Regions from separate parts of the Bacillus sp. Brlt_9 genome, predicted to be linked through region 3. Evidence: riboswitches for the same ligand, from Rfam matches in the RefSeq annotation. Region 3 holds a riboswitch; each other region holds the start of a gene.
The links. A riboswitch is a leader RNA that binds a small molecule or an ion and turns the genes downstream of it on or off. The one in region 3 is predicted to bind thiamine pyrophosphate.
Positions count from the first base shown of each region.

Region 1: another riboswitch for thiamine pyrophosphate. It lies ahead of tenA (thiaminase II); the one in region 3 lies ahead of tenA (thiaminase II).
Region 2: another riboswitch for thiamine pyrophosphate. It lies ahead of thiC (phosphomethylpyrimidine synthase ThiC); the one in region 3 lies ahead of tenA (thiaminase II).

Region 1 covers NZ_JAYJLO010000012.1:72,318-74,595, reverse strand. The annotation lists gene VF726_RS28285 (SH3 domain-containing protein) at 1-672, opposite strand, end outside; TPP riboswitch at 942-1,053, shown strand; TPP riboswitch at 1,114-1,217, shown strand; gene tenA (thiaminase II) at 1,300-1,995, shown strand; gene VF726_RS28275 (ABC transporter ATP-binding protein) at 1,964-2,278, shown strand, end outside.
Region 2 covers NZ_JAYJLO010000007.1:82,286-84,563, forward strand. The annotation lists gene lldP (L-lactate permease) at 1-979, shown strand, start outside; TPP riboswitch at 1,051-1,166, shown strand; gene thiC (phosphomethylpyrimidine synthase ThiC) at 1,281-2,278, shown strand, end outside.
Region 3 covers NZ_JAYJLO010000005.1:337,015-339,292, reverse strand. The annotation lists gene ddlB (D-alanine--D-alanine ligase) at 1-623, shown strand, start outside; TPP riboswitch at 696-801, shown strand; gene tenA (thiaminase II) at 929-1,618, shown strand; gene VF726_RS21750 (heterocycloanthracin/sonorensin family bacteriocin) at 1,913-2,254, shown strand.

The DNA of each region.
Region 1 (2,278 bases), on a different contig from region 3:
ACGAATTTTATACCAAGTTCCTACAGTTTCCACTACTTGTAGTTGTGTTCCATTTTGTAATGAACCAAGTAGTGCACTACTTGTACTAGCGGTGCTACGTACATTAAGTTTAGGTGTTGCAACTGTGTATTTCGTATTATTTTGAACTGTGATGCCTTTTACTAAAGGCTGTGAACCGTTAGAAACGAATGCTTTTTGTACGTAACCTGTTTTGCCATTATGTAAAATTTTATACCACTCGCCTTGTTCTTCTTGAATGGTAACGAATTTCCCATTTGGTAATACATCTAAAATTGAAGATTCTAAATTAGGTTCAGAACGAACGTTTAATGCATTGGCATTAACGATGTATTGATTATTAGATTGAAGTTTGTTTTTTAGTAGAATAGCATCTTTTTGTACGTAACCTACTTTATTATTAACAGATACTTTATACCAGCCATTAGTTGTTTCAAGTATGTTCACTTTCGTATTAAAGCGAATTGTATCAATTGAAGAGCTATTTGCGTTATCTTTTGTATGTAAGGTTACTTGATCGACTTTGACATATCCAGTTTTCACACTAGATAATTGTTCAGCGTTGGCTGTTTGTACATTTGTTTCTCCCATAGAAGGAAGTAAAGAGGCAATTGCGACAGTAGTTGCTGTTAAAGCAGTGGCTTTCATATTCATATAATAGAGACCTCCTCTAGTTGTATAGTTGTAATTTTATTATAGTATAAAGATATAATATAGTGGGTGTATTCACATAAATGTAATATGAAATCAATATAAAAATAAATTTTTTGAGGATAATGATTCCTTATTATCCAATTAATTAGGATAATAATTTCTAAGATAGAATATAAGTATTATATAGTTTCTTTATTTTGTTGACAATTGAGAAAATTAAAACAGTTGATGATGTCTTATTACGATGTTATACTGACAGTGATAATTTCATAGTTTGCTAGGAGAGCTGGTGTTGCCAGCTGAGAGTAGGCCGTAAGCCTTTGATCCTTTTCATTACCTGATCTAGATTATGCTAGCGTAGGGAAGCAATTCGGACAATAATATTAAGTCCCCGTTTCTTTGCGTATAGAAACGGGGATTTTTTGTTTGAAAATTTCATATTGAAACCACTAGGGGTGCTTGTTGTGCTGAGAGAGGAATAATCCTTAACCCTTATAACACCTGATCTAGGTAATACTAGCGAAGGGAAGTGGAGCAACGAATAAATTATAATTTTATTTGCTGTAACCACTTCTTATTTAGAAGTGGTTTTTTATTTATATACACATACTGGAAGGGGATAGGGAAATGAAATTTTGCGATAGATTATTAGAAACTGTACAACCAGTTTGGGAGATGAGTCATAATCATCCGTTTGTAGTAGGTATGGGGGATGGCACGTTAGAAAAAGATAAGTTTCAGTATTACATTATTCAAGATTATTTATATTTGTTAGATTATGCAAAGCTATATGCGATTGGTGTTGTAAAAGCAACGAATCCACAAGTAATGGGGAAATTTGCTGAACAAATTGATGGCATATTAAATGGAGAAATGACAATCCATAAACAATATGCAAAAAGACTTGGAATTTCTATAGAGGAGATAGAGTCTGCAAAGCCATCTGCTAAGAATTTAGCTTATACAAATTACATGATGTCTGTATCTCAAAATGGCACACTTGCAGAATTAATAGCAGCACTTCTTCCGTGTATGTGGAGCTACTGGGAAATTGGAAAGCGTTTAAATGATATTCCTGGAGCAAGAGATCATGAGTTCTTTGGTGAGTGGATTCAAGGATATAGTTCTGAAGAATACGGTAACCTTTGTATTTGGTTAATAGATTTATTAAATGAAATGGCAGTTGGAAAATCTGACAAAGAGCTAGATCGATTAGAGGAGATTTTCCTATATTCCAGTCGATTTGAATATTTATTCTGGGATATGTCCTACCGTAAGGAGATGTGGGGATTTGAGGAGCAAGAACATACTACAGTTTCATAATGTTTCTTTTCATTATGATGAGAAACCAATCATCAATGAATTAAATGCTTCTATACAAGATAAAGAGTTTGTAAGTATTATTGGACCGAGTGGATGCGGGAAAAGTACTCTATTTCGCCTTATTACAGGTTTAGAAGAAGCAAGTACTGGGCAGATAGAGCTGACAGAAACAAAGAGCCATCCTGTAGGGTATATGCCTCAAAAAGATATGCTCTTGCCGTGGAGAACGATTATTGAGAATGCTGCTCTGCCGCTAGAGTGCCAAGGTGTACAGAAGAAAGAA
Region 2 (2,278 bases), on a different contig from region 3:
TGTAGCAGGTAGCTCCTTTGCAATTACGCAGTTCATAACAGCAACGTTCTTAGGGCCAGAACTTCCGGATATTACGTCAGCACTTGTAAGTTTAGTGAGTTTATCGCTATTCTTAAAAGTTTGGCAGCCAAAAGAAATTTATCAGTCTAAACAAGCAAATAGTGAAGTAGCTGCGACAACGACGGCAACGTCTATTCCAAAACTAACAGTAGGAAAAGTCGTAAAAGCATGGTCTCCATTCATTATTTTAACTGTGATGGTAGTCATTTGGAGCCAAAGTTTCTTTAAAGCGTTATTTGCTCCAGGTGGCGCACTAGAGAGCCTCGTGTTTAAGTTTGAAATTCCAGGCTTACACAATTTAGTAATGAAAGCAGAACCAATTGTAAATAAACCGACGCCTTACGAGGCAATTTTGAAATTTGATGTATTATCAGCAACAGGAACAGCAATCTTAATTGCTTGTATTATTTCTATCTTTATTTTGAAAATGAGTGCAAAAGATGCAGTAGCGACATTTAAAGAAACGTTAAATGAGCTTAAAATGCCAATTCTATCTATCGGATTCGTATTAGGATTTGCATTTATCGCAAACTATTCTGGTTTATCTTCTACACTAGCGTTAGCGCTTGCTGGAACTGGCGGACTATTCCCGTTCTTCTCACCATTCTTAGGCTGGATCGGGGTATTCTTAACAGGATCTGATACGTCAGCGAATGCACTGTTCTCGAATTTGCAAGCAATTACAGCGCAGCAAGTCGGTGTATCTGAAGTACTTCTCGTTGCAGCAAATACAACGGGCGGTGTAACAGGGAAAATGATTTCTCCGCAATCGATTGCGATTGCTTGTGCGGCAGTTGGACTTGCTGGAAAAGAATCAGATTTATTCCGCTTTACAGTGAAGCATAGTCTATTCTTCGTAATTATTGTTGGTATTATGACGTATGTACAGGCATATTATTTAACGTGGATGATTCCGTAAAGAGAAAAAGAAATAAACTTTTCATTTTTCAGATTATCGTGTATGATGGGAAAGTATTGAAAATTAAATCAGTGATAAACTAGGGGTGCCTAACGTATGCGTAGGCTGAGAGAGAAGCGCGTGATCTTCTTAACCCTTTGGACCTGATCTGGCTCGTACCAGCGTAGGGAAGTTAACGGCTTTACATAATGATGTCTTTTATGAGCCAGGTCCTTATTTTTTTATGGACCTGGCTCTTTTTATTTTGGCATGCGCTGGCCATATCTCGTCCTTGTCACGAACAGGGGAGGCAACAAAGTTTATGAAACAATCTGTTTCAGCTGAGCAAATTGAATTGAAATCGAGTTTACCAGGGAGTAAGAAAGTGTATGTGGATGGACCGCGCGCGGGTATGAAAGTGCCGATGCGTGAGATTGAACAAAGTGAAACGAACGGTATTCCGAATCCACCAATTCGTGTATATGATACGAGCGGTCCTTATACAGATCCGGCGTATAAAGTGGAGCTGGAAAAGGGGTTGCAGGCGCCGCGCCACTCTTGGATCATAGAGCGCGAGGATGTAGAAGCATACGAAGGGCGCGAAGTAAAACCAGAGGATGATGGTGTGAAGGTGGCTTCGAAACATACACCTGTTTTTCCGCAAATGGATCGCCAGCCGCTTAGAGCGAAGCAAGGTGCAAATGTTACGCAAATGCATTATGCGCGTAATGGCATTATTACGTCTGAGATGGAATACGTTGCGATTCGTGAAGGAGTAGAGCCTGAGTTTGTTCGTAAGGAAATTGCAGAAGGCCGTGCTATTTTACCAGCGAATATTAATCATCCGGAAGCAGAACCGATGATTATCGGGCGTAATTTCCACGTGAAGGTAAATGCAAATATCGGAAACTCTGCTGTATCTTCTTCTATTGCAGAAGAAGTAGAGAAGATGACGTGGGCAACGCGCTGGGGTGCAGATACGATTATGGATTTATCTACAGGTAAAAACATTCATACGACGCGTGAGTGGATTATTCGTAATGCGCCTGTACCAGTTGGAACTGTACCGATTTATCAAGCGCTTGAAAAGGTAAATGGAATTGCAGAAGATTTAACGTGGGAAGTGTATCGTGATACGTTAATTGAGCAAGCGGAGCAAGGCGTGGATTACTTTACGATTCATGCTGGTGTATTACTTCATTACATTCCAATTACTGCAAAGCGTACGACAGGTATCGTTTCGCGTGGTGGTTCGATTATGGCGCAGTGGTGTTTATTCCACCATAAAGAAAACTTCCTATATACTCATTTTGAAGAGAT
Region 3 (2,278 bases):
CGAAAAAGATTTTACGTTATGAAGGAATAGAAACACCAGATTGGATTGAACTTACAAAAATGGAGGATCTTAATGTTGATGAATTAGATAAGTTAGGATTTCCGTTAGTAGTAAAACCAAACTCTGGTGGTTCAAGTGTTGGAGTAAAGATTGTCTACAATAAAGACGAATTAATTTCAATGCTGGAAACTGTGTTCGAATGGGATTCTGAAGTTGTAATAGAGAAGTATATAAAAGGTGACGAGATTACATGTTCCATTTTTGATGGAAAACAGTTACCTATCATTTCAATTCGACATGCAGCTGAATTCTTTGATTACAATGCGAAATATGATGATGCTGGTACAATTGAAGAAGTTATCGAACTTCCAGCTGAATTGAAGGAACGTGTAAACAAAGCGTCATTGGCTTGTTATAAAGCATTGAAATGCAGCGTTTATGCAAGAGTTGATATGATGGTGAAGGACGGTATTCCATATGTAATGGAGATTAATACATTACCAGGGATGACACAAGCAAGTTTACTACCGAAAAGTGCAGATGCAGCTGGTATTCATTATAGTAAACTATTAGATATGATTATTGAAACTTCATTGAGAGTACGAAAAGAAGAAGGATTTTAAGTAGCAGTGTCATGAATACTTTTGACAGTAACATGAAGTATGTTATGATGAATACAATACGAAAATTAAATATTTATCCACTAGGGGGGCCTATTATTGGCTGAGATCAAATGGGAATTTGAGACTCTTAGTACCTGATCTGGTTAATGCCAGCGTAGGGAAGTGGGAAAGACATTGCTATTTCATGAATAAACACTGTCAATTTCACTTTCTTTACGTCTGTAAAGAAAGTTTTTTTATTTTTAAAGCGGTTAATAACTGTGGATAAATACTTATATTAAATAAATTACTTGGAGGGGATTTATATGACTTTTTCACAATCATTACGTAAAGAAGTAGATTCAATTTGGGAAGCTAGTTTTCATCATCCTTTTGTAAAAAAACTTGGTGAAGGGACGTTAGATTTAGCTAGTTTTCGCTATTACGTGCTTCAAGATTCATATTATTTGAGTCATTTTGCTAGAGTACAAACTTTAGGAGCTGCAAAAGCACAGGAATTAGAAACGACAGCTCGTATGGCACACCATGCTCAAAATACATATGAAGCAGAATTATCTTTACATGAGAATTTTGCGAAGAAACTAGGGATTACACAAGAAGAAAAAGATAATTTTATTCCTGCTCCAACTGCATACGCATATACTTCACATATGTATCGCGCTGCGTATGAAGGACATTTAGGTGATATCATTGCAGCCATTTTACCTTGCTATTGGTTGTATTATGAAATTGGAGAGCGTTTAAAAGAGTGTCAGCCAGAAGAGCCAATTTATAATGAATGGATTTCTGCTTACGGATCTGATTGGTTCCGTACATTAGTTGAAGAGCAAATTACACGATTAGATACTATCGCTGAAAAGGTGACAGAGTCTGACCGTAAGCGAATGAAGCAGCATTTTATTATTAGTAGTCAATATGAATATTCATTTTGGGAAATGGCTTATACTCTAGAAAAGTGGCCAGTGAATACAGACATAAAAGATGTAATTGGATAATGAGTAGAGGTATTGCTATTCACAGGTATGAATAATACTTAAATATATGATTTCATAAAAGAAGTATTACAAAAAGACGCATCGATCTAAGTGCGTCTTTTTTCAATTTATAAAAATGAGCCCATGGAAAAAATAACCTAAAAATAAGTGTATGAACAAGGTGCATCATCTAGTGATAGGTCATATTTTGTAGGTGTACGTATTGAACTTAGTTTATAGCGCTATTTCTACTTAGATTTAACGAACAGAAATATAGGAAAGCATTGAAAAGGTTGAAGTTTATAAACGGAGGTCATGAAAATGAATAAGTTTCAACAAGAACTACAAGCATTAAGCCTTAATGATTACCAGCCTGGAAATATCGTGTATTGGGACCAACAAAACCAATATCCATATTACTATATTGAAGATGCTGTTCGTCGCTGTGGAGGTTGTGGAGGTCGTTGTGGAGGTTGTGGAGGTCGTTGTGGAGGTTGTGCAGGTCGCTGTGGTGGATTCCGTTGTATTGGTTGCTTCGGCTGTTTTGGTTGTGGCGGCTGCGGAGGTTGTGGTGGCTGTGGTAGTTGTTCAAATTGTTTTAGCGGTTTTAATGGTACTACTGATACAACTGGTACTATTGTAACATATGAATATTGATAAGAGAAAAAAGGAATCCATTAG